3 regions of the Streptomyces sp. NPDC005195 genome follow, and region 1 is predicted to be linked to each of the others. Evidence: riboswitches for the same ligand, from Rfam matches in the RefSeq annotation. Region 1 holds a riboswitch; each other region holds the start of a gene.
The links. A riboswitch is a leader RNA that binds a small molecule or an ion and turns the genes downstream of it on or off. The one in region 1 is predicted to bind thiamine pyrophosphate.
Positions count from the first base shown of each region.

Region 1 (10,522 bases):
TCGGTGAGCACCTCCGCGTGCTTCATCTCGTCGAAGGACTCGTGCCGCGTGTACTTCGCGAGCTTCGTCCAGCCGAAGTTCTCCTGCATCTTCGCGTGCAGGAAGTACTGGTTGATCGCGGTCAGCTCGCCGGTGAGCTGCTCGTTGAGGAACTCGATGACCTCGGGGTCGCCCTGCATCGCAGAGGCTCCTTCCAAGCGGGGGGAACTGGGCAGGCTGCGCCGCATCCTCGCACCGGCGTTCCGGGCCGTCCAGTAAGTGCATGCTTAGTAGGAGTTGCCCTGGTAGGGGCTGTGCTGGTCATGGGCACCGTCCCGGGTCTGTCAGGATGGAGTCATGGGTCAGCCGGTGGAGCGGGGAACGGGAGCGGCGGCACAGTCGGAGCTTCCGCCGGGGCAGCGACTGCAGCGCGGCTGGCCCGTCACGCACTACGGTCCCGTGCCCAAGTTCCGCCCCGAACGCTGGGAGTTCAGGGTCTTCGGCGCCACCGCCGACGGTGAGAAGCACTGCTGGACCCACGAGGAGTTCACGGCCCTTCCGTACACCTCGGTCATGGCCGATCTGCACTGTGTCACGAAGTTCAGCATGCTCGGGGCCGAATGGGGCGGAATCCCCGCGCGCACGATCCTGGACATCGCCCCGCCCTCGCCCGCCGTCACCCATGTGATGGTCTGGGCCGAGTACGGGTTCAGCTCGAATCTGCGCCTCGACGACTTCGCCTCCGACCGCGCGATCTTCGCCACCCACAAGGACGGCGAACTGCTGACCGCGGAGCACGGGTTCCCGCTCCGCCTGGTCGTCCCGCACCTGTACGCCTGGAAGGGGCCCAAGTGGGTCCGCGGCGTCGAGTACATGACGGCCGACCGCCGCGGGTTCTGGGAGGAACGCGGCTACCACAACATCGGCGACCCGTGGCGTGAGCAGCGCTACTCGTACCAGGAGGAGCCCGGGGAAGGCCCCGAGCTCTGACCCGGCGCGCGCCGGCGGGTGCGTCGGCGGTGGTACAGGCGCGCCACGGGCGGCCATGAGGTCGACGCCGGGTGGCGGTTCCTGCGCGAGCGGAACCACCATGGCGACCACCTACCTGGCCACACACCCCTCGGGGGTATTCGTGGCTCGACGGGTTCAGCCGTCGCGCAGCTTCTTCAGGCGCTCCACGTCCGCCGCGTGCCCCTCCTTGCCGCCAGGCGTCTCGATGATCAGCGGTACGCCCGCGGTGGCGGGGTGGGTCATCAGCGCGCGGAACGGGTCCTCGCCGATATGGCCGGTACCAATGTTCTCGTGGCGGTCCTTGTGGGCGCCGACCACATCCTTGGAGTCGTTGGCGTGGATCAGCCTGAGCCTGCCCTCGCCGACCGTGTCCACCAGCAGGTCGAGTGTCCGGTGCATCCCGTCCGGCCCGGTCAGGTCGTGGCCCGCCGCGTAGATGTGACAGGTGTCGAGGCAGACGCCCAGCCTCGGATGGGCGTCCAGTGCCTCGAAGTACGGTCCGAAGTCCCAGGTCCGGGAGCACAGGGAGGCACCCTGGCCCGCGGTCGACTCCAGGAGGAGGTACGGGTCGTCGTCGTGGGTCAGCTCGTCCAGCAGCGGCAGCAGGTGTGCGCGCACCTGAGCGAGGGCCACCGCACGCTCCCGGCCTCCGGTGGCGCTCCCCGTGTGCACGACCACGCCGAGCGCGCCGATCTCACGGCCCCGGCGCAGCGAGTGCCGCAGCGACTCCACCGACCTCTCGGCCGTCGCCGCGGTGTGCGAACCGAAGTTGATCAGATACGGGGCGTGCACGTACGCGGGGATCGACTCGGCCGCGCAGGCCGCGCGGAACTCCTCGTCCTGCTTCGGGTTCCCGGCGGGCGTCGCCCAGCCGCGCGGATTGGCGACGAAGACCTGGACGGTCTCCGCGCCCATCTCGCGCGCGTAGGCAAGACCGACGGAGCTGAGGCCGCCGGCCACGGGGACATGGCCGCCGACGGGATTGCGGAGCTGCTTGCTGGTCACACCCTTCAGGGTGTCACGCGCTCCGGGGGACCCCGCCGGCGGACCTTCGGGTTCCGCCGGCGGACCGCCCGGACCGATTCCGTGGCTTCCGGACTCCTCGGCTCAGCGGATCTCGATGGTGATCGTCGACCCCTTGGGCGCGGTCCTGCCGCCGTCCACCGACTGGTTCTTGACGTGGTCCCCGAAGAGCCCGAGCAGCCCGCGGTCCTCGTTGACCTCGAACCCCGCGTCCTCCAGCGCCTTCTTCGCGTCGTCCACGCTGTCGCCCACCACGTCCGGCACCGGGACCATCTCCGGGCCCCTGGAGAGCGTCAGCGTGACGGTGTCGCCCGTGGCGGCCTCGCTGCCCGCGTCCGGCGACTGCTGGGCGACCTGGCCCTTGTCGAACTCCGAGGTGACCCGCTGGGCGGCGATCCTCACCTTGAGACCCGCCTGTTCGAGCTCCGCCCTGGCGTCCTCGACGGATGTCCCCGTGACATCGGCGATCTCCACCGGACTGCCCTTGCTGACGACGAGGGCGATGGCCGAACCGGCGTGCCGTCGCGTGCCCGCTTCCGGATCCGTACGGATCACCGAGCCCTTGAGCACGTCCCCGCTGAACTCCCGGGTGATCATGCCCGCGGCGAGCCCCTCGTCCTTCAGCACTTCCCTCGCCTTGGGCAGCGTGAAGCCGTTCAGGTCGGGCACCCGCACCGTCTTCGGGCCGTCGGAGACGGTCAGCGACACGGAGTCGTGGTCCCGGATCCGCGCGCCGGGGTGCGGATCACTGCTGATCACGGTGCCGCGCTTCACGGTGTCGCTGTACGCGTGCCTGACCTGCCCGACGTCGAGCCCGGCCGCCTCGATCCGCGACCTGGCCTGCGTCTCGGTCTTCGCCAGCAGCAGCGGGACCTTGGTGAACTGTCCGGAGTTGATGTACCAGACGCCCGCGCCGAGGCCGAGCGCCAGCAGGATCGCGGTGACGATCATGATCGTTCCGCGCCGGGGGCGTGAGCCGCGCCGCCGTGTGGGGGCGGGCGGCTCGGAGGCGAGCACACTGGTCTGCTCGAACCGGCTGGTCCGGTTGATCCCGTCGGCTCCCTCGGCCTCGTTCACCGGCAGCAGGCGAGGCACGGACAGGGAGCGCGGGATCACGCTCGTACGGTCCTCCGCGTTGTCGTGGCCCGCGGTGACGGCCTGCGGCGGTACGGCGTCGAGCTGCTCGGCGGTGAGCCCGGCCCGCGCCTCCAGCACCTGGCCGAGCAGTGTCACCGCGTCGTGCGGGCGCAGCCCGGGGTCGCGGGCGGTGGCCGCGGCGACCAGCTGGTCGAGCGCGAAGGGCATGCCCGGTACGACGGCCGACGGCGGCGGCACGTCCGCGTGCAGGTGCTGGTAGAGCACCTGGGCCGGGGAGTCGCCGGAGTGAGGCTTGCCGCCGGTGAGCATCTCGTAGAGGACGACTCCGCAGGCGTACACGTCGACGCGGGTGTCCGCGGTGCCGTGCTCGATCTGCTCGGGAGCCAGATACGACACCGTGCCGAGCACGGACCCCGTCGTCTGCGTGACGGTGTCCACGGCCCGGACGAGGCCGAAATCCGCCACCTTGACCCGGCCGTCGTCCCCTATGAGGACGTTCTCCGGCTTCATGTCGCGGTGCACGAACCCCGCGCGGTGCGCGGCGCCCAGCGCGGCGAGCACCGGCTCCAGGACGTCCAGCGCGGCCCGCGGCTGGAGCGCCCCGCGCTCGCGCAGCACGTCCCGCAGGGTGCACCCCGCGACGTACTCCATGGCCAGATAGACGTACGACCCGTCCGCCCCCTGGTCGAAGACCTGCACCACGTTGGGGTGCGCGAGCCGGGCCACCGACTGGGCCTCCCGTATGAACCGTTCGACGAACGAGACGTCGGCGGCCAGCGTCGGGTGCATCACCTTGAGCGCGAGCACGCGGTCCAGGCGGGTGTCCAGGGCCCTGTAGACCGTGGCCATCCCGCCGACCGCGATCCGGGCGTCGACGCGATAGCGGCCGTCGAGCAGCTGCCCGACAAGCGGGTCCTGAAGGGTCGTATCCACGCAGGCGAGTCTACGAGCCGTCGCCGTCGGCCTTCCTGTCGTGGCCCGTACCGGGGCGGGACTGCAGCCGTCCTGTGACGCACATCGCGCCGAAGAGGTGACGCGGCCCGCTCCGCTGACGGCGGGCCCACCACCCGGAGCTCCACCCGCTCCCCGGGCCGGAATCCGCCGCCCCGCCGCCCTACCGTCCTACCGCCTCAAGGGGCGTGCGAGGTGCCCCCTTCGCGAACGTTCGCCCGCCGCGGCCCTAGAAAGCCGGCCTCTCCGGGTCCAGCCGTGCCAGGCCCTCCGCGGGAGAGGACGCCGAGGCGAAGTGCCGCCGGGGAATCCGCCCCGCACGCCGCGCCAGACGTCCCGCCTCCACGGCGTGCCTCATGCCCTCGGCCATCAGCACCGGTTCCTGCGCACGGGTGACGGCCGAGGCGAGCATCACACCGGCGCACCCCAGCTCCATCGCCAGCGCCGCGTCCGACGCCGTACCGGCTCCCGCGTCGAGGATCACCGGCACGCGCGCGTGCTCCACGATCAGCTCGAAGTTGTGCGGGTTGCGGATCCCCAGGCCGGACCCGATGGGCGAGCCGAGCGGCATCACCGCCGCGCACCCGACATCCTCCAGCTTCCGCGCGAGCACGGGGTCGTCGTTCGTGTACGGCAGCACCGTGAATCCGTCGTCGACCAGTGTCTCCGCGGCGTCGAGCAGTTCGATCGGGTCGGGCAGCAGGGTGCGCTCGTCGGCGATGACCTCCAGTTTGACCAGGTCGGTGCCGAGCGCCTCCCGGGCGAGCCGCGCGGTCAGCACGGCCTCGCCCGCGGTGAAGCACCCCGCGGTGTTCGGCAGCACCCGGATGCCGAGCCGGCCGAGCACCGACAGGACGGAGCCGTGCGCCCCGGGATCCACCCGGCGCATCGCGACCGTCGTCAGCTCCGTCCCGGACGCCACGAGCGACCGTTCCAGCACGTCGAGGCTGGGCGCACCTCCCGTACCCATGATCAGCCGGGACGAGTAGGACGTACCTCCGAGGACGAACGGATCGTCGGCCATGGGTCAGCCTCCTTGGACAGCGGTGAGGACCTCGACACGGTCTCCCTCGCGCAGGGACGTGGAGGACCACTGGGTGCGCGGGACGACGGTCTCGTTGAGCGCGGCGGCGACGCCGGAGGGCGCCGGCGTGAGGGTGGCGACGAGCGTGTCGAGGGCGGTGCCCGCGGCGACGAGCCGGCGCTCGCCGTTGACGAGGATGTTCATACGGGCTGCTCCGTGCGTGTCGGGCTGAACCGGTGGGGAGTGAAGGGGCGCGCTTCCTCGGGGAGCTCGCCCGAGGCGAGGACGTGCGCCATGACGTCCCCGGTGACGGGAGTGAGCAGGACGCCGTTGCGGTGGTGGCCGGTGGCCAGCAACAGTCCGTCGAGCCCGGTCGGGCCGAGCAGCGGAGCGTTGTCGGGCGAGCCGGGGCGCAGTCCGGCCCTGGTCTCGGTGAGCGGCAGTTCGGTGATCCCGGGCACCAGCTCATGGGCGTCGCGCAGCAGCTCGTACACGCCGCCCGCGGTCACCGTGGTGTCCCAGCCCAGCTCCTCGCTGGTCGCGCCGACGACGAGTTCGCCGCTCTCGCGCGGCACCAGATAGACCTGGCCGCCACGGACCACGGCCCGCACGGTGCGGCTCAGGAAGGGCGCGTACCGCTTCGGCACGGTCAGCCGCAGCACCTGCCCCTTCACCGGGCGCACGGGCGGCCTCACGTCGTCGGGCACGCCCTCGAGGCTCCCGCTGAGGCTGCCCGCGGCCAGCACCACCTGTGTCGCCGCCAGATCCTCGCCGCCCGCGGTGACGACGCCGGTGGCCCGCTCCCGGACCACCGTCAGCCGCTCCGCCCAGGTCCGCTGGAACACCACTCCGGCTCGCTCGCATGCCGTGACCAGGGCCTTCGCGAGTCGGCGCGGGTCGATCTGGTGGTCGCCGTCGACGCGCAGACCACCACGGACACCGGGCGCGAGCATCGGCTCCAGCCGGCGGCACTCGCGGCCGCTGAGCCACTCGGATTCGAGACCCGAGCGGATCTGCAGGGCATGCAGTTCCCGCAGATGGGCGCGGTCGTCGGAGTCCAGGGCGACGGCCAGGGTGCCACACCGGCGGTAGCCGAGATCCTGGCCCGTCGCCTCGGTGAGCTCGGCGACGAAGTCCGGGTAGCGGCGCGCGGAGGCGAGGTTCAGGCCCAGCAGGGTCTGCTCTCCGTAGTGCAGCTCGGTGACGGCGGCGAGCATTCCGGCGGCGACCTGCGCGGCCCCACCGCCGGGTTCCGGGTCCACGACCGTCGTGGTGAACCCGCGCTGAGCGGCCCGCCAGGCCGTGACCAGGCCGATGATCCCGCCCCCCACCACCAGGACGTCGGACATGACGGACCTCTCCGCCGGTGTACGCGACATGGGCGTCCAGCCCCTCCCTTCGCCGGCATGACCCGGATCAGGTTCGTACGGTCGGAGGCCGCCAGCCTCCCTCTCAGCCCGGTGCGTCCGGGCTCCCGCGAGTGCTCTACGTCGACCACCCTAGCTCGCCGCCGCATGCCTCAGTAAGGGAGCCTCCGTCTCTGGACCCTGTGCTCGACGGCCAGGCCCGGCCGCGGCTGGAGGAGAGCGGGGAGGGGGACTCGCGGACGGGCGGCGGGACGAGCGCGGTCGTACGGACCGAGCGGATCGAACACGCCGAACACCCCGTACGGGCCGCACGCGCCGGACGGACCCGCTGACACCGAGCCGCATTGTGGAACAGTCACTGAGCACGTCCCCTGACTGACGGATTGTCAGGTGTCTATGGTGATCAGGTGAGCGAGCAGACGCAGGGGCAGGAGCAGGGGCCTACGGCACGCCGGGTCGTCATCGCGGGCGCGGGCATGGCCGGCGTGCAGACCGCGGTCGCCCTGCGCGAACAGGGATTCACCGGCGGTGTGACACTGATCGGCGCCGAGCCGCACCAGCCGTACGACCGGCCGCCGTTGTCCAAGGCGGTGCTGCTCGGAAAGGCCGAGCACTCCGCCTTCGACATCGACTTCGAGGCACTGGGCATCGAACTGAGACTCGGCTGCGAGGCGCTGGGTCTGCGCCCCGGGGACCACGAGCTGGACACCGTCACGGGACCGGTGCCCTACGACCTCCTGGTCCTTGCGACCGGCGCGGAACCGATCCAGCTCCCCGGCGCGGAGGGCATGCCCGGCGTCCATCTGCTGCGCACCCTGGACGACGCCGAACGGCTGCGCCCCGTGCTCGTCCGGCAGCACGACATCGTGGTGGTCGGGGCGGGCTGGATCGGCGCGGAGTTCGCCACGGCGGCGCGCGAGGCCGGGTGCGCGGTGACGGTCGTCGAGGCCGCCGACCGGCCACTGGCCGGGGCACTGCCCGCCGAGGTGGCCGCGCCGATGGCCTCCTGGTACGCGGACAGCGGGGCCTCGCTGCGCACCCACGCGCGCGTGGAGCGCGTCGAGCCCGGTGCCGTGGTGCTCGACGACGGGTCCCGGGTCCCCGCGGGCGCCGTGGTCGTCGGCATCGGTGCCCGGCCCGCCACCGCCTGGCTGGCCGGCTCCGGCATCGAGCTCGGGGCCCACCGCGAGGTCGTGGCCGACAACCACCTGCGCACCTCCCTGCCGGACGTCTACGCGGTCGGCGACTGCGCCTCCTTCCCCTCGGGCCGGTACGAGGAGCGCCTCCTCGTCCACCACTGGGACAACGCCCTTCAGGGACCGCGCACGGTGGCGGCGAACATCATCGGCGAGGCCCCGGTGGCGTACGACCCGGTTCCGTACTTCTGGTCCGAGCAGTTCGGCCGTTTCGTCCAGTACGTCGGCCATCACGCGCCCGCCGACACGACCCTCTGGCGCGGCGACTCCGCGGGCGCCGCCTGGACGGTCTGCTGGCTGCGCGACTCCCGCCTCGTCGCCCTCCTGGCGGTAGGCCGTCCCCGCGACCTGGCCCAGGGCCGCCGTCTGATCGAGGCGGGCATGCCGCTGGACCCGGAGATCCTCTCGGATCCGTCGCGTCCCCTGAAGGAGGCCATGGCCTAGCCAGGCGGGCTCCGAGGCACTCCCTCGGGCGGCCGACGCGAGGGCCCGGCCCGGCACGGTGGGCGCCCGGCCGGGTGGCGGCCCGGCGGCCACCCGGCGGCGTCACCGCGCCGGAATTCGGAGGAATTCCGCGAGATTCACGCGCTTCTGACGCGGGACGGGGGGCGCTCGGGTACCGAGTGTCAGTCCGGGATGGCAGGCTTGTCCCGTGACCGAGATTGACGCAAAAATCGATGCTCTCGTCCCCGCCTGGCTCACCCTCCCCGACATCGCCGAACAGTTCGGCGTCGAGGTGACCCGCGTCCGGCATCTGGTCAAGGAAGGCCAGCTGATCGCCGTACGCCGTGGTGAGAACCGCGCGCTGCACGTCCCCGCCGCTTTCGTCGACGAGGACAAGGTCGTCAAGGGCCTCACCGGCACCCTGACGCTCCTGCGGGACGACGGCTTCACCGACGAAGAGATGCTCGAGTGGCTCTTCACCCCCGACCCGACCCTGCCCGGCACGCCCGCGCAGGCTCTGAGCGAGAATCGCGGCACGGAGGTGAAGCGTCGCGCCCAGGCGCTCGCCGTCTGATCTGAACACGTCCGGCGTACGGACCACGGCCGGCCCCGGACCACCCCGGCCGCCGTGGTCCGTGCGCCCCGCCGCACCACGGGGGACCCACGCATGCCCGAGAACGCCGCCCGCCTCGCCGACGCCCGCGTCTACCTCTGCACGGACGCGCGCACGCGCCAGGGTGACCTCGCCGAGTTCCTGGACGCCGTCCTGGCGAGTGGCGTCGACATCGTGCAGCTGCGCGACAAGGGCATCGAGGCGGCCGAGGAGCTGGAGCACCTCCAGGTCTTCGCGGACGCCTGTGCCCGCCACGGGAAGCTCCTCGCGGTCAACGACCGGGCGGACGTCGCCCACGCGGCCGGCGCCGACGTACTCCATCTGGGCCAGGGCGACCTCCCGGTTCCCGCGGCCCGCGCCCTCCTCGGCGACGAAGTCCTGATCGGCCGTTCCACGCACGCGCCGGCGGAGGCCTCGGCCGCCGCCGTCCAGGAGGGCGTGGACTACTTCTGCACCGGCCCCTGCTGGCCCACTCCCACCAAGCCCGGCCGCCACGCGCCGGGCCTCGGCCTGGTCCGCCACACCGCCGCGCTCGGCACCGACCGCCCCTGGTTCGCCATCGGCGGCATCGACCTGGGCAACCTCGACGAGGTGGTGGAGGCGGGCGCCCGCCGTGTCGTCGTCGTCCGTGCGATCACCGAGGCGGACGACCCCGCGGCGGCGGCCGCGGAGTTCGCGAAGCGGCTGCGGCACGCCTGACCGGGCGGAGCCGACCCCCTCCATGGCCCGTCGGGCCGCCCCGCCGCCCGTCGGGCCGTCCCGCACTCTGTCCGAGGGGTGGACAAGAAGCCGACGAATCGGACAATTCTCTCCGGTTCGGTTGGGGGACCGGCGCCCCCTGGCTAACCTGCGAGTATGGCCCTCGGATCTGCCTCCACCAGGACTGACCGCGCACGCATCGTGAGCGACATGCTCGCGTCCGGCAAGAAGACGTACTCGTTCGAGTTCTCCGCGCCGAAGACCCCCAAGGGCGAGCGGAACCTGTGGAACGCGCTGCGCAGGGTCGAGGCCGTCGCCCCCGACTTCGTCTCCGTGACCTACGGAGCGGGCGGCTCCACCCGCGCCGGCACGGTCCGGGAGACCGAGCAGATCGTCGCCGACACCACGCTCACGCCGGTGGCCCACCTCACCGCCGTCAACCACTCCGTGGCCGAGCTGCGCAACATCATCGGCCAGTACGCGGACGCGGGGATCCGGAACATGCTCGCGGTCCGCGGTGACCCGCCCGGGGACCCCATGGGCGACTGGGTCCCGCATCCCCAGGGACTGACCTACGCGGCCGAACTCGTCCGTCTCATCAAGGAGTCCGGCGACTTCTGCGTGGGCGTCGCCGCCTTCCCCGAGATGCATCCGCGCTCCGCCGACTGGGACGCGGACGTCGCGCACTTCGTCGACAAGTGCCGGGCCGGCGCGGACTACGCGATCACGCAGATGTTCTTCCAGCCCGAGTCGTACCTGCGGCTGCGCGACCGGGTCGCGGCGGCGGGCTGCGCGACACCGGTGATCCCCGAGGTCATGCCGGTGACGAGTGTGAAGATGCTGGAACGGCTTCCGCAGCTCAGTAACGCTTCGTTCCCGGACGTCCTGAAAGAGCGGATCCTCACAGCCAAAGAGGATCCGGCGGCTGTACGCTCCATTGGCATCGAGTTCGCGACGGAGTTCTGCGCGAAGCTGCTGGACGAGGGCGTCCCCGGACTGCACTTCATTACGCTGAACAACTCCACGGCGACGCTTGAAATCTACGAGAATCTGGGCCTGCACCACCCACAGCAGGCCTAGACCGGCCGCACCCGCGTACGACACACTGCGTAGCGGC
Region 1 covers NZ_JBEXHZ010000039.1:10,021-20,542, reverse strand. Annotated here, with positions in the region: gene bfr (bacterioferritin) at 1-179, opposite strand, end outside; gene ABZV34_RS28450 (sulfite oxidase-like oxidoreductase) at 337-969, shown strand; gene ABZV34_RS28445 (deoxyribonuclease IV) at 1,126-1,995, opposite strand; gene pknB (Stk1 family PASTA domain-containing Ser/Thr kinase) at 2,098-4,044, opposite strand; gene ABZV34_RS28435 (thiazole synthase) at 4,292-5,086, opposite strand; gene thiS (sulfur carrier protein ThiS) at 5,090-5,290, opposite strand; gene thiO (glycine oxidase ThiO) at 5,287-6,465, opposite strand; TPP riboswitch at 6,463-6,574, opposite strand; gene ABZV34_RS28420 (hypothetical protein) at 6,636-6,785, shown strand; gene ABZV34_RS28415 (FAD-dependent oxidoreductase) at 6,861-8,093, shown strand; gene ABZV34_RS28410 (Rv2175c family DNA-binding protein) at 8,302-8,667, shown strand; gene thiE (thiamine phosphate synthase) at 8,761-9,405, shown strand; gene metF (methylenetetrahydrofolate reductase [NAD(P)H]) at 9,562-10,485, shown strand.

Region 2 (10,522 bases), on a different contig from region 1:
CAGGAGCGTTCCCTCGCGGATTTCGACACGCATCTCGACGAGGCGCTGGACCGCATCCTGGCGGAGGAGCAGAGCGCGGGCTGAACGTTTCCGCCCCTTCGTGGAGGAACGCTTCTGCGCGCTCGGGGCGGGCGCGCGGTGGCCTCAGTGCTTGCGGCGACGGCCTTTGCCGCCACGGACCGGCCCCCGGGCCCCGACGGGCTCCTGTACGGGCGCCACGGGCCCTGTGGCCGCCGTGGGGGCGCCCGGAGTCCCGGTACGGTCGGCGGAGACCACCAGGGCCGCCAGCGCGGTGGTGACCGGCACCGAGGCGACCAGGCCGATCGAGCCGACCAGGGTGCGCACGATCTCCTCGGCGACCAGCTCACTGTTGGCGACCGCGCCGACGCTGCTCTGCGCGATCGAGAAGAGCAACAGCAGCGGCAGCGCGGCTCCCGCGTACGCCAGGACGAGGGTGTTGACGACCGACGCGATGTGGTCGCGGCCGATCCGGATGCCCGCGCGGTACAGGCCCCGCCAGCCCATGGTGGGATTGGCCTCGTGCAGCTCCCAGACCGCCGAGGTCTGCGTCACCGTCACATCGTCGAGCACACCGAGCGAACCGATGATCACGCCCGCGAGCAGCAGACCACTCATGTCGATGGAGGGGTACAGGCCGTGGATCAGACCGGTGTTGTCGTCGGTGTTGCCGGTCAGGGCCGCCCAGCCGATGAACACCGAGCCGAGCACACCGATCAGGACCAGCGAGAGCAGTGTGCCGAGTACGGCCACCGAGGTACGGGCCGACAGGCCGTGGCACATGTAGAGCGCGATCAGCATGATGGCGCTCGCCCCGACCACCGCCACGACCAGTGGATTCGCCCCCTCCAGGATGGCGGGCAGGATGAAGAACGTCAGGATGAGGAAGCTGACGGCCAACGCGATCAGCGCCATGAGACCACGCATCCGGCCGACCACCACGACGGCCAGTGCGAAGATCCCGGCGAGGAGCGCCATCGGGAACTTCCGGTTCACGTCGGTGACCGAGTACTGCAGATCCTTGGGCGCCGAGGGCTCGTACGCGACCACGACCTTCTCGCCCTGGTGCAACTGCCGTGACTGGTCGGGCTGGACGATCTCCGTGAACGTACGGTCCTTGTCCTTGCCGGTGTCCACCCGGATCGTCGCCTTCTTGCACGCGCCCGTCGCCTGCCGCTGGGCGGAGGACCCCTCCGCGGTGGGGGTGTCGCCGGTCGGGGCGTCCCCCGAGGCGTTCACCGACTTGCAGTCCACCTGGACGACCTGGGTGACCGAGGCCTGCTGGCTCTGCCGGTCGAAGCCGACACCGGTGCGTTCGTGCGACGGGGCGCCGCCGGGCCAGAGCACCACGAGACCCGCAACGACCGCCGCGGCGAAGGGAATCAGCACGGCCGCGATGACCTTGCGCAGATGCTTGGAGACGGGCGCGGCGGGGCCATGACTGTGGCTGTGCGAGTGCCCCGGCCCGGGAAGGGCGTCCGGCCCAGGCGCGTGCCCCTCCCCCGATCCGTTGCCGCCACTCGGTTCGTGCCCGCCGCGGCCCGGTTCGTGCCCGCCGCCCCACGTTCCGTGCCCGCCGTCTCGCCCGTCGCCACCACTCGGCCCGTGCCCATGGCCGTTTACGGAAACCTGTCCAGGGCCCATCCCATGGCCATGGACAGGGCCCTCGCCGGGACCGGAGCCGCGCCGCGACTCGGGCGGCGGGAACGGGGGCTGCTGCATCGTGGTCACCGACCGATCATCGCAAGAACGGCGAGGGCCCTCTGTTCACCGCGCCAGACATGACGCTAGCGTGAAGGCACCTTTGCACACGCGGGAGCTCGGAGCACCGGGCTGAGAGGGCGCTGACCTTCGTCTCAGCGATGTTTCACATGAAACATCGACAGACGGAAGCCGCTGCGTCGACCGCTGAACCTGTTACCGGGTAATGCCGGCGTAGGGAGTAGGTCTCATGACCAACAAGGACGTACGCACGCCTGCCTCCAGCCAGACGGACGAGCCGTCGGCCGTGTCACTGGGCGAAGAGCCCCGGGAGGCCGGGCAGTCCGTCGGGTGGCACAAGGCATACGTTGGGGGTTCGCGCCCCGACCTGCGGGTGCCGGTCCGTCAGGTGCACCTCACCAACGGGCAGTCCGTCACGCTGTACGACACCTCCGGCCCGTACACCGATCCGACCGTCGACACGGACGTACGCAGGGGACTCGCTCCGCTGCGTGAGCACTGGATCGTCGCGAGGGGCGACACCGAGGAGTACGCGGGCCGACCGGTCCGCCCCGAGGACGACGGGATCAAGCACACCTCGCCGCGCGGGGGCCTCCGCAACCTCGACGCGGTCTTCCCGGGCCGGCCGCGTCAGCCGCGTCGGGGCCGCCCCGGAGAGGCGGTCACCCAGCTCGGCTACGCCCGCCGCGGTGAGATCACACCCGAGATGGAGTTCGTGGCGGTCCGCGAGAACGTCGACCCCGAGGTCGTCCGCGAGGAGCTCGCCGCCGGCCGCGCGGTGCTGCCCGCGAACGTCAACCACCCGGAGACCGAGCCGATGATCATCGGTAAACGGTTCCTGGTGAAGGTCAACGCCAACATCGGCAACTCCGCGGTGACCTCCTCGATCGAGGAGGAGGTCGAGAAGATGACCTGGGCGACCCGCTGGGGCGCCGACACGGTCATGGACCTGTCCACCGGCCGCAACATCCACACCACGCGGGAATGGGTCCTGCGCAACTCCCCCGTTCCCATCGGCACGGTCCCCCTCTACCAGGCGCTGGAGAAGGTCGACGGCCGTGCCGAGGAGCTGACCTGGGAGATCTACAAGGACACGGTCATCGAACAGGCCGAGCAGGGCGTGGACTACATGACGGTCCACGCGGGCGTGCGGCTGTCATACGTACCGCTCACCGCGAACCGCAAGACCGGCATCGTCTCGCGCGGCGGTTCGATCATGGCGGCCTGGTGCCTGGCACACCACAGGGAGTCGTTCCTCTACGAGAACTTCGAGGAGCTCTGCGAGATCCTCGCCGCGTACGACGTCACGTACTCGCTCGGCGACGGGCTGCGGCCCGGTTCGATCGCAGACGCCAATGACGCAGCTCAGTTCGCCGAGTTGAGGACGCTCGGGGAACTCAACACGATCGCGAAGCGTTTCCACGTACAGACGATGATCGAGGGCCCGGGACATGTCCCGATGCACAAGATCAAGGAGAACATCGACCTTCAGCAGGAGATCTGCGATGAAGCTCCGTTCTATACGCTCGGCCCGCTGACGACGGACGTCGCGCCGGCGTACGACCACATCACCTCCGGCATCGGTGCCGCGATGATCGCCTGGTGGGGCACGGCGATGCTCTGCTACGTCACGCCCAAGGAGCACCTGGGCCTGCCCAACCGTGACGACGTCAAGACCGGCGTCATCACCTACAAGATCGCCGCCCACGCGGCCGACCTGGCCAAGGGGCACCCAGGCGCGCAGGAATGGGACGACGCGCTGTCCGACGCCCGCTTCGAATTCCGCTGGGAGGACCAGTTCAACCTGGCCCTCGACCCCGACACGGCTCGCGAGTTCCACGACGAGACACTGCCGGCCGAGCCCGCCAAGACAGCGCATTTCTGCTCCATGTGCGGCCCGAAGTTCTGCAGTATGAAGATCAGCCAGAGCATTGCGGAGCAGTTCGGTGGCTCCGCGGCCGAGGGCGCTTCGCCCGAGGAGATCGCCGAGGGGATGCTCCAGAAGTCGAAGGAGTTCGCGGCGAGCGGGAACCGGGTGTATCTGCCGCTGGCGGACTGACGCACCGACGCTCCGGGAACGTGGTGCTCAGGGTCTGGAGCACCCTGAGCACCACGTCCCCGAAGACCCTGAAGACCCCGGAGGACACGGCACCAAGTGTCGGGCCGGCATGTCACGGGAGTTCTCCCCTGCGGACGGCCGGGTTCCGTCGGCAGACTGAGCCCATGACATCGACATCCATGAGCAAGGGCGCCAACCTTCCGGTGGCCGTCGGGGCCGTACGGGCCGTGCTCGGCTGGACGGGAGGACCCGGCGCGCCGGACGCGGACGCCTCGGCCCTGCTGCTCGGTGCGGACGGCCGGGTGCGGGACGACGGGGACTTCGTCTTCTACAACCAGCCGCGGCACGTCTCCGGTGCCGTACGTCACCTGGGAAAACGCCAGGACGCCGGTGTCACGACGGACACGGTCGAAGTGGACCTGCGCTCCCTGGAACCGGAGATCGAGCGGGTCGTGCTGGGCGCCTCGGCCGACGGCGGCACCTTCGGTCAGCTGTCCGGGCTGACACTGCGGCTGCTCGACGCCGGGACGCAGCGGGAGTTCGCGCGCTTCGAGATGGAGGCCACGACGGAGACGGCGTTCATCGGCGGCGAGTTGTACCGGCGCGGCGGACAGTGGAAGTTCCGGGCGATCGGACAGGGGTACGCGTCCGGACTCGCGGGACTCGCCACCGACTTCGGCATCAGCGTGGACGAGGAGCCCGGCCTCCCCGCCTCCGCGCCGGTGCCGCCGCCCCTGGTCCTGCCCGGCGCCGTGCCCGCCCCTCCGGCCCCTCAGGCTCCCCCGGCACCCTGGACTTCCCCAGCGCCTCCGGCATCCCCGGCACCACAGGCGCGCCCGGCCCCCGCGTCGCATGTGAGCAAGGGCGAGGAGCGGCTGCCCGTGGACATGCGCAAGCGGCTCTCGCTGCGCAAGGAGCAGGTGGCGGTCAGCCTGCGGAAGCACGGAGCGGAGGGTGTCACGGCGCGTGTGGTGCTGATCCTGGACGCCTCCGGGTCCATGTCCTTCCTCTACGCGAAGGGCGTCGTGGCCGACGTGGTGGAGCGGATGGCCGCCGTGGCCGCGCAGTTGGACGACGACGGCGTGATGCAGGCGTGGACGTTCGCCTCCCATGCGGCCCGGCTGCCGGACCTGGCCCTCGGCGAGTTGCCCGAGTGGCTCAGGCTCCACGTCCGAGTCGGTGAGCTGAGCCTTTTCCGGCGGAGCAAGAAGCCGCGGAAAGGGCTGCTGGCCGGGCAGGTGGACATGCGGACGGTCGGCATCCAGAACGAGGAGCAGAAGGCGATCGCCGAAGTGCGTACGTATGTCAGGGAGCATCCGGCCGCCGATCCCACCCTGGTGCTGTTCTTCTCCGACGGTGGTGTCTATCGCGACAACGAGATCGAGCGGGAACTGCGGGAAGCGGTGGACGAGCCGATCTTCTGGCAGTTCGTGGGCCTGGGCCGGTCCCATTACGGCGTGCTGGAGCGGTTCGACACCCTGCCGGGCCGACGCGTCGACAATGTCGGTTTCTTCGCCGTGGACGACATCGGCGGCCTTCCGGACCCGGAGCTGTACGACCGGCTGCTCTCCGAGTTTCCCTCCTGGATCACGGCGGCCCGGCGGCAGGGCATCCTCTGATCCCGCCGCCCGCGCCGGCATGCCCGCACGCGGGCATGCCGGACACCGATCGGGGCTCGCGCTTCGGCAGCGCGGGCCCGGCTCCTCCTGCTACCCCGTCGCCCCGCCGGGTTACTCGGGCTGGTGCTCGGGCCCCCCGAAGTCGGGGCTCGTGAAGTCCGGGCTGGAGAAGCTCGGCCGGGGGCCCGCCGCGGGCCCACCGTCGGGGCTGCTGAACCCCGGCCGGTTGTAACCGAGATGCGGCATGCGGCCGGTGGTGGGTGTCGGTGACGGACGGTCCAGTGCCGCCGAGCCGGGATCGGCGAGTGCGTGCCGGAGGAACGGCATGATGCCGCGCTCCAGCAGGGCCTCTCGCCAGGCTTCCCTGGCCCGGTCCAGCTCCTCGTCGAGCTCGCCGCGCGCTCCTGCCTGGAGTGAGGACGAGCCGTTGCGCAGTGCGGTCAGCAGCAGCCCGACCGCGGCGACCAATATCGCGGCCGCCGTGACCGCGCCGAAGACCCAGCCGGTGGTCAGCAGAGTCTGGGCGAACGTCTGTTCGGGATCGAGTACCTTCAGCAGGTAGCCGACGAGCAGGAAGATCACCGCGGCTGTTCCGGCGAGAACGGGAGCGAGCACCGCGATGACGGCGATGGCTCCGGCTCCGGCGGTCTCGGTGACCTCTCCCATGGTGGTGGCGAGCCCCACCGCGGCGGCGCCCGGCTCCGCGGAGCCGATCTCCTCGCTGACGGCTGGGGTGGACGGCGCCGGATGGCGCAGTTCCTCGCGGACCTTCACGTAGTGCGCGTACTCGGTCGTCGCGGCCGCCGTGATGAGCGCGGTGGCGTTGAGCGCCATGGTGCGCAGTTGCTCGGGGTTGAGCCGCTGGCCGACAGCGGCGAGTTCCGGGCGGTACGGGGCGGAGCGCAGCGCCTCATCGAGGATCCGCTCGTATTCCTGGCGGTCCTCACTGAGCAGGTGCTGCGGAACGCTGTTCATCTGCATCCCCCGATGCTCCGTAGGGCTGATGGCTCGCACGCTGACGAGCCGTTGGGCAGAAACGGAGGGGAGCCTGCTACGGATAAGCCGATGGTAGAGCGGTGACGGCACGCCGTGACAGGGGGTTTCAAGAAATTGCCCCCTGGCCGGCGTGGTCCTTTGTGGCGGACGCCTGCCCGGTGAGCGCTCAGCCACCCAGGGGCAGTTGCTGGACCAGCAGCTTTCCGGCCATGGTCACCCCGCCGTCCATCGCGAGGGCCAGTCCGTCGGCGTAAAGATGGGGTTCTTCGACCACGGGGCTCGGGCTGTCCTCGCCCTCCTCCGAGCCGACCTCGCCCAGCAGATACGGAATGGGGCTGTGCCCATGGACGATCCGGGTGCCGCCGTAGGTGTCCAGCAGGGAGAGCACGGCTTCCGCGCCGCCGTCGTCACGGAAGGCGAAGCGCCTGGTCAGCTTCCGGAAGAGGTCCCAGCACTCGTCGGCGTCGTTGCGGGTGAGGGTTTCGCGGATGGTGTCGTTGACCGCTTCGATGGAGTCGCCGTAGTCGAGATAGGCGGTGGTGTCGGAGTGCATCAGGAGGTGGCCGTCGACCTCCTCCATGGCGTCGAGGCGGGCCATCCACTGCAGGTGATGGTCCTGGAGCCGGTCCATATCGGTCTTCTGGCCGCCGTTGAGCAGCCAGGCGGCCTGGAAGGTGGCCGTCCCCGCGCCGGAGTTCACCGGCGTGTCGCCGAACCGCTTGGCGCCGAGCAGCAGCAGCTCGTGGTTGCCCATCAGCGCCTTGCAGTAGCCGCCGACCGCCGCTGCCTCGGCGGACAGCCGCATCACGAGGTCGATCACACCGATGCCGTCCGGGCCGCGGTCGGTGAAGTCGCCGAGGAACCACAGGCGGGCGGTCCCGGCCGACCAGTTGCCCGCCTCGTCGACGAGGCCCTGCTCCTGGAGCGCGGCGATCAGCTGGTCGAGATAGCCGTGTACGTCGCCGACGACGTACAGCGGCCCCGGGCCCTCGGCCGGCTGCGGAGCCGACCCGGCCTCGGGGCCGACGGCGACCTGAACCGTGTCACCCCGGTTGATGATGGGCAGGTCGCGCTGTGTCGGCGTATAGCCGTCGGGTTCCTCGGCGAGTCCGTCGACCGCGCCGAGAGGCTCGCCCGGAGGCGTGCTCGGCACGTACGGACCGGTCTCGTGGACGTACGCGGGCACCCGGAAGTCGCGCAACGTCTCCGTCCGCAGCACCTCGGGTCCCTGACCGGCCCCCTGAGTCATCGACCCCTCCACCACCATCGCGCCGCATCTGCACCGGATCGGACTGCCTGGTCGCAGCGGCCCGCGGTGTCGTGGGCCCATCATAGGAATGCGGATCCCGCCATGTGATGACCCAGGGGTGGTGAATCGGAGCAGGAGCCCTGTTCGCCACGGTTTTCGCCCGAATTGGGCAGGGCTTTCGCAGGTGGACGCGCCGTGGCGCGCCCACCGGGCGTCAACACCGGCGAACGCCGGGTTACCCCCCGCGTGCCGACGCCGCACTCGACTTCTCGCGCCGGCGCCGGGCTCACCCCTGTTCGGGCGACCGGGGTGGGCTGACCGTCGTGCGGGGCGACCGCCGCTCGGAGGACGTCCGCACGATCAGCTCCGTCGGTATCACCTGCTCGACCGGCTGGTCCGAGTCGACCCCTTCGATGGCGTCGATGAGGAGCTGGACCACGGCGGTGCCGATCCGGCGCGGTTTGAGCGAGAGCGTGGTGATGGGCGGTTCGGTGCTGGCGTAGACGGTGGACTCGCTGCAGCAGACCAGCAGCAGGTCCTCCGGTACCCGCAGGCCGTAGCGCCGGGCCGCGGCCAGCAGGTCGGTGCCGTTCGGGTCGAAGAGGCCGTAGACGGCGTCGGGCCGGTCGGGACGGGCCAGTAGGCGGTCCGCCGCGACGGCCCCCGCACACGGGTCATGGGCGGGGTAGGCCTCGTACACGGGATCCTGTCCGACCCGCTCGCACCAGCGCAGATAGGCGGTGGTGGAGAGGTGGGTGTAGGTGTCCGTGGAGGTGCCGGTCAGGAGGCCGATCCGGCGGGCGCCGGCGTCCGCGAGGTGGTCGAGGATGCCGAGGACCGCGGCCTCGTGGTCGTTGTCCACCCAGGCGGTGACCGGGAGTGTGCCCGCCGGGCGGCCGTCGGAGACGACCGGTAAGCCCTGGCGGACGAGCTCACTGACGACCGGGTCCTGGTCGGAGGGGTCGATGACGACGGTTCCGTCCAGGGCGACGTTCGACCACACGTCGTGGCGCGAGGTCGCCGGGAGGATGACCAGGGCGTAGCCCCGGGCGAGCGCGGCCGAGGTGGCGGCTCTGGCCATCTCCGCGAAGTAGGCGAACTCCGTGAAGGTGAAAGGTTCGTCCCCGTATGTCGTCACCGTCAGGCCGATGAGGCCCGACTTTCCGGTACGGAGGGTTCGGGCCGCGGCCGATGGGCGATATCCCAGTCGGTCGGCGACCTCGCGGACGTGGCGTCGGGTGGCGTCCGGGAGCCGGCCCTTGCCGTTGAGGGCATCGGACACGGTCGTGATCGAGACCCCTGCGGCCGCGGCCACGTCTCTGATACCCGCTCGGCCCGGTCGACCGCCTCGGCGGGTGGTCTCCGCCCGGCTCACCTGGTGCTTCCCTGCTGCTGTCATGGCGAGCCGATAGTAGGGCTCATGCGGTGGGGTAGTGCGGACGCATATGCACGCGTTGACAGGCACGTTTCTGCATGATCAAAACAGCCCAAGTGCCTAAGAAACAAAGGAAGTTGAACGATACAATGGCGGTACGTGACTTGTCGGCGCGCATGGGCCTGCCAAGTGGGCCATGTTTCGAAGAGGTCTCAACTCACCTTCATGGGTGATGCGCGCCACGGCGTGAGCCACCAGCGCACGCGGTTCTGAAGAGAGCGCCCCCCAATTCGTACGCCTTCGTACGAAGATGACCGCCGGGTGTGTGTGACGCTCGTCGCACACCACGGGGTGATCACATCGGGGCATCTCGGAGTGGTCATCGGGGCGTACGAGGATGATCGCCGGGGTGTACGTGCGCGGACCTGGACCGTGTGGGGCGTACGAGGTTGTCCACAGCCCATTCGCAGTGGCGCCGAATCCTCATAAGGTGAGAAGTATTGGTAGCCGGTGGTGGTCATGAACCAGCGGTGGTCGCGAGGAGGACTGCGGTGAGCGAGACGAGCCCCAAGCTGCGTGCCGAGCTGGAGGGTATCCCCACCTACAAGCCCGGCAAGCCCGCCGCGGCCGGTGCGGTGGCGTACAAGCTGTCCTCGAACGAGAATCCCTACCCGCCACTCCCCGGCGTCATCGAGAGCGTGACCGCGGCGGCGGCCTCGTTCAACCGCTACCCCGACATGGCGTGCACGGGCCTGATGAACGAGCTGTCGGAACGCTTCGCGGTCCCGCTCGCGCACCTGGCCACCGGCACCGGCTCGGTCGGGGTCGCCCAGCAGTTGCTGCAGGCGACCTGTGGTCCCGGCGACGAGGTCATCTACGCCTGGCGGTCCTTCGAGGCGTATCCGATCATCACGCAGGTCAGCGGAGCCACCTCGGTGCGTGTGCCGCTGACGCCGGACGAGGTCCACGACCTGGACGCCATGGCCGACGCGATCACCGACAGGACCCGGCTGATCTTCGTCTGCAACCCGAACAACCCGACCGGCACCGTGGTGCGCCGGGCCGAACTGGAGCGGTTCCTCGACCGGGTGCCCAGTGACGTGCTGGTGGTCCTGGACGAGGCCTACCGCGAGTTCATCCGTGACGTCGAGGTGCCGGACGGTGTGGCGGTCTACCGTGACCGGCCGAATGTCTGCGTGCTGCGTACTTTCTCCAAGGCGTACGGGCTTGCGGGCCTCCGGGTCGGCTTCGCGATCGCCCATGAGCCGGTGGCGGCGGCGCTGCGCAAGACGGCGGTGCCCTTCGGTGTGAGTCAGCTCGCCCAGGACGCGGCGGTCGCCTCGCTGCGCGCCGAGGACGAGCTGCTCGGCCGGGTCGGCTCGCTGGTGTGCGAGCGGGTCCGGGTGGTCGAGGCGCTCCGGGACCAGGGCTGGACGGTGCCCGAGACCCAGGCCAACTTCGTCTGGCTCCGGCTGGGGGAGCGC
Region 2 covers NZ_JBEXHZ010000007.1:55,252-65,773, forward strand. Annotated here, with positions in the region: gene ABZV34_RS10810 (SsgA family sporulation/cell division regulator) at 1-84, shown strand, start outside; gene ABZV34_RS10815 (YibE/F family protein) at 145-1,749, opposite strand; TPP riboswitch at 1,821-1,977, shown strand; gene thiC (phosphomethylpyrimidine synthase ThiC) at 1,970-3,799, shown strand; gene ABZV34_RS10825 (VWA domain-containing protein) at 3,964-5,418, shown strand; gene ABZV34_RS10830 (hypothetical protein) at 5,530-6,399, opposite strand; gene ABZV34_RS10835 (metallophosphoesterase) at 6,581-7,663, opposite strand; gene ABZV34_RS10840 (LacI family DNA-binding transcriptional regulator) at 7,950-9,062, opposite strand; gene hisC (histidinol-phosphate transaminase) at 9,590-10,522, shown strand, end outside.
Region 2: another riboswitch for thiamine pyrophosphate. It lies ahead of thiC (phosphomethylpyrimidine synthase ThiC); the one in region 1 lies ahead of thiO (glycine oxidase ThiO).

Region 3 (10,522 bases), on a different contig from region 1:
CGCCCATAGTTCGCTTTGAGGGGGCAGTGAGTACGTAGGACCTTCGGTCGCGGCGGACCAGGCATTGCGGCTCAGCGGCGGAGTCGTTCACCGTGCTGCAGCGCCGTACACCAGCATGGCCAGTCCGACAGCGATCACACCAAGGCCCTGCACCACCAGGCCCCCTCGAACGGACCGTCGGCCCTTCTTCAAGAGCACCTTCCACCCCGCACGATGCGGTAAAGAACGCGTAGACGAGCAAAGTATGAGCACCAGGTCTTGCAGTGGGGCCCGCATAAAGGGGTGGCAGGACGCGGACGCGGGCGTCGTCATGCGCGTCGTATGACCAGCACGGCCACGTCGTCGAGGTGGTCGACCGCGATCGCGGCGTCGAGGACGCGGTCGGCGGTCTCCTCGGCGTTCAGTCCGTCGTGGACGGCTTGGGCGGCCAGTGTTCCGGCTCGTTCCAGTCCGGCTTCCAGCGTCAGGCCTGGTCCTTCGACCGCGCCGTCGGTGACCATGATCAGCGTGCTGTCGTCGTCCAGGGTGAAGGTCCCCTCGCGGTATTCGGTGCCGGGCAGGACGCCCAGGACCGGCCCGCCCGGCAGCTCGCGGACCTCGTGGCTGCCGTCTCTGCGTGCGCACAGCAGCGGCACATGGCCGGCGCTGGTGCCGGTGACCTGTCCATCGTGCGGGTCGATGTGCAGCAGGGTGCAGCTGGCGAATCGTGCGGGAGCGGTCGTGAGGAGTAGGTCGTTGGTGCGGGTCAGCACGGTTCCAGGATCCGGTTCCTGGGCAGCGATCGCGCGCAGGGACAAGCGGACCTGTCCCATGAAGGCGGCGGCGTCCACGTCGTGCCCCTGGACGTCGCCGATCTCCAGGGCGATCGCACCGTCGGGCATCACGAAGGCGTCGTACCAGTCCCCGCCGATGTCCAGCCCGTCCCGGCTGGGTCGGTAGCGGGCGGCGACCTCCAGGCCCGGGAGGTGCTCGGGCAGCGTGGGGAGCATGGTCTGCTGCAGCGCCGTGGCCAGCTCGACGTGTGCCTGTTGCAACCTGATCCGCTTGAGTGCCTGGCCGGCCAGACGGGCCAGCGTGCCCACGAGGGTCTGCTCATCCAGGGACGACAGGTATCCGCGCGGGTAGAGCATCGACCAGGCGCCGAGTGGCTGATCGCCGGGCTCGCCGAGGGGGGTGATATCGAGATGGCGTAGTCGGAGCCGAGCTGGAGGAACCGCAGAAGCGGGGCGTGCGGCCAGCGGCGGGTGAAGTCCTTCCGGTCGGTGATGAACTGCGGCTTGCCGGTACGGATGACCTCTGACAGCGGGATCGGCTGGTCCAGCCGCAGGCCGTGCAGGGCCTCGACCTCGCGCATGTCTCTCCTGGCATCGGTGGAGATGCACAGGCGGTTGTCGTCGACGAGTGCGAGCACGGTGCCGAAGGCGTCGAAGGTCGCGGCGAGCCGGGTCAGGACGACCTGCTGCAGTTCCTGCTCCGTGGCTGCGGTGATCAAAGCGGAGGAGAAGTCGGCGGTGTCCTTGGCGCGCTGTCGCTCGGCAGTCAGCGCGGCCTGCGCCTTCTGCTTGCGCTTCTCCTGCTTGGTGTCGTCGCGGATCACCACGAAGACCCGTTCGGGGCCGTCGAAGCCCAGCTGGAGCCGACTGACCTGAACGGCCAGTCGGTGCCAGCCGTCATGCGCGGTGTGGTAGCGCTGCCTCACCCAGGGGGACCGCTGGATGGAGGCCGAGCGCAGGAGCTGCTGGAAGGCCTCCCTGTCGTCGGGGTGTATTGCCGAGATTATTTTGGACATCGGCGCAGTTGGATCCGGGACGAGCCCGACCAGGCTGGGTAGGCCACCGAGCCACTCCAGCTGGTCTCTCTCGGGTGAGTACATCCACAGGCCGAGGCCGGCGGCCGCGGTGGCCAGCCGGAACGGGATCAGCAGGCTGGCCAGGTCGTTTCGTGCATCCAGGACGCGCACCCGTATCAGCCGCTTGTCACCGGCGGGATCCTTCACCGGTCGCGCCTCGAACAAACAGGTAACGGGTATTCCGTGTTGCCCGGGAAAGTGCAGCTCCCGCATGGCGACCGCATCCGCCCTGGCGGCGTGGGCCACCAGACTTTCGGCCGACATCCGCTGGCTGGCAGGCCACAGGTCCACGAAGTCACGTCCCAGGCACTGCTCCGCCGGCCTGCCCAGCGCCGTGGCCATGGCAGCGTTGAGGTCGCGCAGGGCACCGTCCAGCGTCAGAAGAGCCGACGGGCAAGCCCTTCGATGAAGTTCGTCCGAGGCGTCCATCCGTGGCTCCCTGGTGCATACCAAAACAGCCTCTTCAGCCATGTTCGCGCATTTTGCTGTGATGTCTCAATGAAGGGGGTGTCCGACCGCCTGCGTCGAAGGGCGACGGCAGGAACTTGGTTCGGTGACACGGTCGCTGAGTGCCAGTGCCAGTGCCAGTGCCAGTGCCAGTGCCCGTAGCGGCGACCTCGCTCTCGCGGTGACGGCCCTGGGCGGACGCGATCTGGATCATGTCGGCGACGCGCGGGCAGTCTTCTGGGCCGTCCCTGGGCCGTGCGAGGCCGACCCACGCTGACAGCCGACGCCCACGGGTGACCACCCCCACCCCGCTCCGGCCTGGGCCAGTCGAGTTGATCTGCGACACTGGAAGGGTTATGCCGAAGCCCGGAGAACTCACATTCGTCGCCCCCCGCGGAGCCAAGAAGCCGCCGCGGCACCTCGCCGATCTCACGCCCGCCGAGCGTAAAGAGGCGGTTGCCGAGATCGGGGAGAAGCCGTTTCGCGCCAAGCAGCTCTCGCAGCACTACTTCGCGCGGTACGCGCACGACCCCGCGGAGTGGACGGACATCCCGGCCGCCGCGCGCGGCAAGCTCCAGGAAGCGCTGCTTCCCGAGCTGATGACCGTCGTACGGCATCTGTCGACCGACCAGGACACCACGCGCAAGACCCTGTGGCGGCTCTTCGACGGCACGCTCGTCGAGTCCGTGCTGATGCGCTACCCGGACCGGGTGACCATGTGCATCAGCTCCCAGGCGGGCTGCGGGATGAACTGCCCGTTCTGTGCCACGGGCCAGGCCGGACTCGACCGGAACCTGTCGACCGGCGAGATCGTGCACCAGATCGTGGACGGCATGCGGGCGCTGCGGGACGGGGAGATCCCCGGCGGCCCGGCGCGGCTGAGCAACATCGTCTTCATGGGGATGGGCGAGCCGCTCGCCAACTACAAGCGGGTCGTGGGCGCCATCCGCGCGCTCACCGACCCCGAGCCGGACGGCGTGGGACTCTCCCAGCGCGGCATCACCGTGTCGACGGTCGGACTGGTCCCGGCCATCCACCGGTTCTCCGACGAGGGCTTCAAGTGCCGCCTCGCCATCTCCCTGCACGCACCGGACGACGAGCTGCGCGACACCCTCGTCCCCGTGAACACGCGGTGGAAGGTGCGGGAGGTGCTCGACGCGGGCTGGGAGTACGCGGCCAGGTCGGGGCGCCGGCTCTCCATCGAGTACGCCCTCATCCGGGACATCAACGACCAGGCCTGGCGCGGTGACCGGCTCGGCCGGCTGCTCAGGGGCAAGCCCGTGCACGTCAACCTCATCCCCCTGAACCCCACCCCGGGCTCCAAGTGGACCGCCTCGCGGCCCGAGGACGAGAAGGCGTTCGTCGAGGCCATCGCGGCCCACGGCGTACCCGTCACCGTCCGGGACACCCGGGGCCAGGAGATCGACGGGGCGTGCGGCCAGCTCGCGGCGACCGAGCGATAGTCTGACCTGGCACGTACATTTTCATATTCCGACATCTTCATATTCCGACAGGGGAGCGCCACAGCGCTGAGAGTGCGGCAGCCGGGACACCGGTGGGCCGCAGACCCTCTGAACCTCGCCCAGGTCATTCTGGGTAGGAAGTTCGGGCATCACTCAAGCTGTTGCGCCCTGCCCGGGAACCGCCGAGTTCCCGGGCAGGGCCGCGTCTCTTCCTGGTCACCCCAGGAGGAATTCAGTGAGCACCAAGAAGAGGACGACCGCGGCCGTGTTCGCCGCACTGGGCCTCGTCACGCTGTCCGCGTGCGGCTCGTCCGGCTCCGGCGACAAGGCCGCCGACGCCGGGACCGTGACCCTCGTCAGCCACGACTCCTTCGCCTACTCCAAGAGCGTGCTGCACGCCTTCGAGCAGGAGTCGGGCTACAAGGTCAGGGTCCTCGAGGACGGCGACGCCGGCCAGGCCGTCAACAAGGCCATCCTGACCAAGGACAACCCGCAGGGCGACGTCTTCTTCGGCGTCGACAACACCCTGCTCTCCCGCGCGCTCGACAACGGGCTGTTCCAGCCGTACGAGCCCAAGGGCTCCGGCCAGATCGCCCAGGAGTACCGGGTCGACGAGGAGAAGCACCGGGTCACGCCCATCGACTCCGGCGACATCTGCGTCAACTACGACAAGGCCTACTTCAGCAAGCGCGAACTGGCCCCGCCCACTTCCTTCGACGACCTCGTCAAGCCCGCGTACAAAAACCTGCTCGTCACCGAGAACGCGTCCACGTCCTCGCCCGGCCTCGGTTTCCTGCTCGGGACCGCCGCGAAGTACGGGGACGCCGGGTGGCAGGGCTACTGGAAGAAGCTCAAGGCCAACGGCGTGAAGGTGGTCGACGGCTGGGAGCAGGCCTACAACGACGAGTTCTCGGGGTCCGCGGGCGGCAAGAAGGCGAAGGCCGACCGGCCGCTGGTCGTCTCGTACGCCTCCTCCCCGCCGGCCGAGGTGATCTACGCCGACCCGAAGCCGAAGACCGCGCCGACCGGGGTCGCGAGCGGCACCTGCTTCCGCCAGGTCGAGTACGCGGGGCTGCTGAGCAACGCGAGGAACACGAAGGGCGGCAAGGCGCTCCTCGACTTCCTGATCAGCTTCAGGTTCCAGGAGGACATGCCGCTGAACATGTTCGTGTACCCGGTCCGTGAGACCGCCAAGGTGCCCGAGGTGTTCGTGAAGTTCGGCCCGCAGGCCGAGCACCCCGAGACCCTGGCTCCGGCCGAGATCGCCAAGAACCGTGACCAGTGGGTCAAGTCGTGGACCTCGCTCGTACTGAAGTAGCCGAGGCGGCGCCCAGGAGGCGGGGGAGCGCGACGCGGCTGTGGCTCATGGCCCTGCCGGTCGTGTTCTTCGGCGTCTTCTTCGCCTACCCCGTCGCGGCGATCGTGGCCCGCGGTCTCAGGATCGACGGGGTCTGGCGGCTCGGGCGGATCGGGGAGGTGCTCGGCCGGTCCGACATCCGGCACGTGCTCTGGTTCACCACCTGGCAGGCGCTCGCCTCGACAGCGCTCACGCTGCTGATCGCGCTCCCCGGCGCGTATGTCTTCGCGCGCTTCGACTTCCGGGGCAAGCAGGTGCTGCGCGCGGTGGTGACCGTTCCCTTCGTGCTGCCCACCGTCGTCGTCGGTACGGCCTTCCTGGCGCTGATCGGCCGCGGCGGACTCCTGGACGGTCTGTGGGGCGTACGGCTCGACACCACGGTCTGGGCGATCCTGCTCGCGCACGTCTTCTTCAACTACGCGGTGGTCGTCCGCACGGTCGGCGGGCTCTGGTCGCAGCTCGACCCGCGTCAGGAGGAGGCCGCGCGCATGCTCGGCGCCTCCCGGTTCGCGGCCTGGCGCAGGGTGACGCTCCCTGCCCTGAGCCCGGCCGTCGCCGCCGCGGCGCTCATGGTCTTCCTCTTCACCTTCACCTCGTTCGGGGTGGTCCAGATCCTCGGTGGGCCGACCTTCTCCACCCTCGAGGTCGAGATCTACCGGCAGACCTCGGAGATCTTCGACCTCGCGACGGCGGCGGTGCTGACGATCATCCAGTTCGTGGCCGTCGGCGCGATCCTCGCCGTCCACGCGGGGACCGTACGCCGCCGGGAGACCGCCCTGCGTCTGGTGGCCCCGGAGACGACAGCCCGCCGGCCGCGCGGGGCCGGGCAGTGGGCGCTGCTCACGGGAGTGCTCGCGAGCATCGCGGTCCTGCTCGTGCTGCCGCTCGGAGTCCTGGTCCAGCGGTCCCTGGACACCCCGGGCGGCTTCGGATTCGGCTACTACAGGGCGCTGGCCTCCGATGACGGCGGCATCTTCCTGGTGGCCCCGATCGAGGCGATCGGCAACTCCCTGGAGTACGCGTTCGCCGCCACCGCGATCGCCGTGGTCATCGGAGGTCTGGCGGCCGCCGCTCTGACCGGCCGCGCCGGTCGTCTCGTGCGGGGGTTCGACGCACTGCTGATGCTGCCGCTCGGTGTGTCCGCCGTGACCGTCGGTTTCGGGTTCCTGATCGCGCTGGACGAGCCGCCGCTCGATCTCAGGAGCAGCTGGATCCTGGTGCCGCTCGCGCAGGCGCTGGTGGGTGTCCCCTTCGTCGTACGGACGATGCTGCCCGTGCTGCGGGCGGTGGACGGACGGCTGCGGGAGGCGGCGTCGGTGCTCGGTGCCTCGCCGTGGCGGGTGTGGCGGGAGGTCGACCTGCCGATGGTGCGGCGGGCGCTGCTGATCGCGGCGGGGTTCGCCTTCGCCGTGTCGCTCGGGGAGTTCGGAGCGACGGTCTTCATCGCGCGCCCCGACAACCCGACGCTGCCGGTCGCGGTCGCGCGGCTGCTCGGGCGCGCCGGTGACCTCAACTACGGGCAGGCGATGGCACTTTCGACGATCTTGATGGTGGTGTGCGCGGTGGCGCTGCTGCTGTTGGAGCGTATGCGGACCGACCGGACAGGGGAGTTCTGATGGCGAGGCTCGTCATGAAGGCGACGTCTGGGACGACGGGTGCGGGTACGGCTACGGGTACGGGTACGGGGGCACCGGAGATCCTGCTCGGTGTCGAGGCGGCGACCGTGCGCTTCGGTGGCCGGCCCGTGCTGGACGCCGTCGATCTGGAGGTCGCCGAGCGCGAGATCGTGTGCGTGCTCGGACCGAGCGGCAGCGGCAAGTCCACGCTGCTGCGGGCGGTGGCCGGACTGCAGCCGCTCGACGCGGGACGTGTGCTCCTGACCGGCCACGACCAGGCGGGGGTGCCCGCGCACCGCCGGGGCGTCGGGCTGATGTTCCAGGACCACCAGCTCTTCCCGCAGCGCGACGTGGGCGGCAATGTCGCCTTCGGGCTCCGGATGCACGGCGTGCCGAAGGAACAACAGGCGCTGCGGGTCGGCGAGTTGCTGGACCTCGTCGGGCTGCCCGGCGCCGCCTCCCGGGCCGTCGCGGCCCTGTCCGGAGGCGAGCAGCAGCGGGTCGCGCTGGCCCGCGCCCTCGCTCCCCGGCCCCGGCTGCTGATGCTCGACGAACCGCTCGGCCAGCTCGACCGCTCGCTGCGCGAACGGCTGGTCGTCGAACTCCGTGCACTCTTCGGACAGTTGGGTACGACCGTGCTCGCGGTCACGCACGACCAGGGTGAGGCCTTCGCGCTGGCCGACCGGGTCGTGGTGATGCGCGAGGGGCGGATCGCCCAGTCGGGTACGCCACTTGAGGTCTGGCAGCATCCGGCGGACGAGTTCGTGGCCCGCTTCCTCGGCTTCGACAACGTGGCCGACGCGACGGTGACCGGCCGGATCGCGGACACGCCGTGGGGGAAGCTTCCGGTACCCGAGAACACGCCACAGGGTCCCGGCACGCTGCTCGTGCGACCCGCGGGCGTACGGCTGGTCGCCCGCGCCGACGGGCTGCCCTGCACGGTGACCGCACGCACCTTCCGGGGCACCCACGTAGCCGTCCATCTCCAGCCGGAGGGCGCGCCGCGGCTGGAGGCGGCATGCGCGCTGCGGGAGGCGCCCGCGCCCGGCGACCAGGTCGCGGTGGCGTTCGACGAGGCCGAGGTCGTCGTACTCGGGGAGTCCTCGGCCGGATAGACCTCCGACCACCGCCACCGGGGCACCCGCGCGTCCCGGTGACCGCGTGCCACGCCATCGGGACGCGAGGGGGGCGGCCGAGGCCTGTAACGGACCCGCGGAGCCACCGTCGCGAAGCAGCCCCCGCCGTCCTCACCGGCTGCCTTCGGATGGCGGACGGCCTTCGGGCAGCGCCCCGCACAGACGTGTGGCCCGCCCCCTCCGGGAGGGGGCGGGCCACACGGTCCTACAGGCGTGGTGCGGTTCAGCCGGTCTTCGAGGCGCCGCGGCGGCGCATACCGAAGTAGACCGCTCCGCCGCCGACGACCACGAAGGCACCGGCGATGCCGGCGATCATCGGGGTGTTGGAGTTCGCACCGGTCTCGGCGAGGTTGGAGTCACCGACCGCGGGGGACGGGGCGTTGTCTCCCGGCGTCGCGGGCGCGGCGCTGCTCTCCGACTCCGACGGGGTCGCGGAAGCCGACTCCGAGGGGGCGGGGGAGGAGGAGCTCTCCGACGGCTTCGGCGTCGGAGAAGGCGACTCGTCGGACTTGCACGCCTTGGACGGCGTGGTCAGCTGGGGCGAGACGTCCTCGTTGACGATCTTCCCGGCCGTGACGTGGACGCGGTACGTGGCGTTGGGAGCCCAGTCCTCGGAGAAGGTGACAGTGGCGCCCTCGCGGGTGCCCTTGACCGTCTCGGAGCCGACCTGGCGGGAGTCCGCGCCGTTGGCCTCGAGGAAGACGGAGACCGTGGCCTCGACGCCGGAGGCGTCGGTGTCGGTCACGGTGATGATGCCCTTCCCGTTGTCGTCGCACGAGGCGACGGCCGAGAAGTCACGGATATTGCAAGCAAGTGCGTTGCCGGCGACACCGAGCGCGAGCGCGGCCGTGGCGGAGGCAACACCGAGGATGCGCACGGAATGTGCGGTACGGCGAGATATGGACACGATTGCCCTTCACAGATTGCGCAACTGCGGGGGGTTTGAGGGGGGTTCTGCTGTGGCAACAGGACTCCCTTAGGCCACACAGGTCTATAAGGGCCAGCTAAGTGCTGTCAATGCATATGCCCTGCCGTGCCGTCGGCTTTGCCATGTCGTTAACCACCGAGGCGTTTGAGAGCCTCCGGCGCGTCCTCGATCCGGTCGACCAGAGCGATCCGGTCCTCCATGGCCCGCTCACGGGCCAGGGATTGGAGGAGCGGCCAGGTGGGGTGCCGCTCCGTCCAGTGCGCGCGGTCCACGAGGACCATCGGTGTGGGCTCTCCACGCGACTCGTAGTAGTTCGGGGTCGCGTTGTCGAAGATCTCCTGTACGGTCCCGGCGGCGCCCGGCAGAAAGACGACGCCCGCGTTCGAGCGCGCCAACAGCCCGTCCTCACGGGTCGCGTTGGCGAAGTACTTGGCGATGTGCGCGGCGAACGGGTTCGGCGGCTCGTGACCGTAGAACCAGGTCGGGATGCCGACCGAGGGGCCACCCGCGGGCCAGCTTTCCCGCACCGTGAACGCGGCGCGCGCCCAGTCGGTGATCGAGGGGCGGAACGACGGTGCCCCGGCGAGGAGTCGCAGTGCCTCGGTGAGCATCACGTCGTCGAACGGGGCCGCGTACGCGCCGAGGTTCGCGGCCTCCATCGCGCCCGGCCCGCCGCCGGTGGCGACCATGAGGCCGGAGCGCGCCAGTTCGCGTCCCAGGAGTGCCGCGCCCTCGTACGCCTGTGTGCCGCGCGCCATGGCGTGGCCGCCCATCACGCCCACCACCCGTGCGCCGGCGAGGAGTTCGTCGAGGGCGTCCGACACCGCGTCGTCGTGGATCGAGCGCAGCATCGACGCGAAGACGTCGCCGTCGGCCTTGGTCTGCTGGAACCAGGTGTACGTACGGGCGTCCGGTGTCGCCTCGTACCCGGCGTCGAGGGACGCGAAGAGCTCGTCGGGGGAGTGGAGCAGTCCCCGGTACGGATCGAAGGGCAGCCCCGGTATGGGCGGGAAGACCAGCGCGCCCGTGGCTCTCACCCGGGCCGCCGCCCGGGGATCCATCGGGCAGCCGAGGAAGACGGCGCCCGAGGTGTCCACGGAGAGCAGGGCGTCCGTACGGTCCGTCAGATCCACGGACTGGACGCGGAACCGGGTGAGTGAGCCGTGCTCGGAGACGACCTCGTCGAACTCGGCGAGGGACTCGATCTCACGGTCGCGACCGGCGTGGAGGGGAGTTGGCTGCACGCGGCCATGCTAGTGCCGGAAGGGGAACCGGGGCGGGGTGTTGGCGGCCCCTGGCGGTGGCGCCGGGCCGCGACGGCCGCCGGGTCCGGGCGGCCGGGGCACTCAGCCCTGGACGGCCGCCGGGTCCATCCACATGACCTCCCAGGTGTGGCCGTCCGGGTCGTCGAAGGTGCGGCCGTACATGTAGCCGTGGTCCTGGGCCTCCCGGGTGCCCGAGCCGCCCGCCGAGAGGGCCTTGTCGCACAGCTCGTCCACCTTCTCGCGGCTCTCGGCGCTCAGACACAGCAGCACCTCGCTGGTCCGGGCCGGATCCGCGATCTCCTTCTTCGTGAAGTCCGCGTAGCGCTGCTTGCTCAGCAGCATCGCGACGATCGTGTCGCTGATGACCACACAGGCGCACTCGTCCGTCGAGAACTGCGGGTTGATCGTGTAGCCGAGCTCGGTGAAGAACTTCTTCGAGGCGTCGACGTCGTTCACGGCGA
Region 3 covers NZ_JBEXHZ010000020.1:12,853-23,374, forward strand. Annotated here, with positions in the region: gene ABZV34_RS21190 (PP2C family protein-serine/threonine phosphatase) at 309-989, opposite strand; gene ABZV34_RS21195 (PAS domain-containing protein) at 881-2,278, opposite strand; gene rlmN (23S rRNA (adenine(2503)-C(2))-methyltransferase RlmN) at 2,653-3,759, shown strand; TPP riboswitch at 3,799-3,917, shown strand; gene ABZV34_RS21205 (thiamine ABC transporter substrate-binding protein) at 3,995-5,077, shown strand; gene ABZV34_RS21210 (iron ABC transporter permease) at 5,053-6,732, shown strand; gene ABZV34_RS21215 (ABC transporter ATP-binding protein) at 6,813-7,847, shown strand; gene ABZV34_RS21220 (LAETG motif-containing sortase-dependent surface protein) at 8,092-8,775, opposite strand; gene ABZV34_RS21225 (Rossmann fold nucleotide-binding protein) at 8,925-10,040, opposite strand; gene ABZV34_RS21230 (VOC family protein) at 10,143-10,522, opposite strand, start outside.
Region 3: another riboswitch for thiamine pyrophosphate. It lies ahead of ABZV34_RS21205 (thiamine ABC transporter substrate-binding protein); the one in region 1 lies ahead of thiO (glycine oxidase ThiO).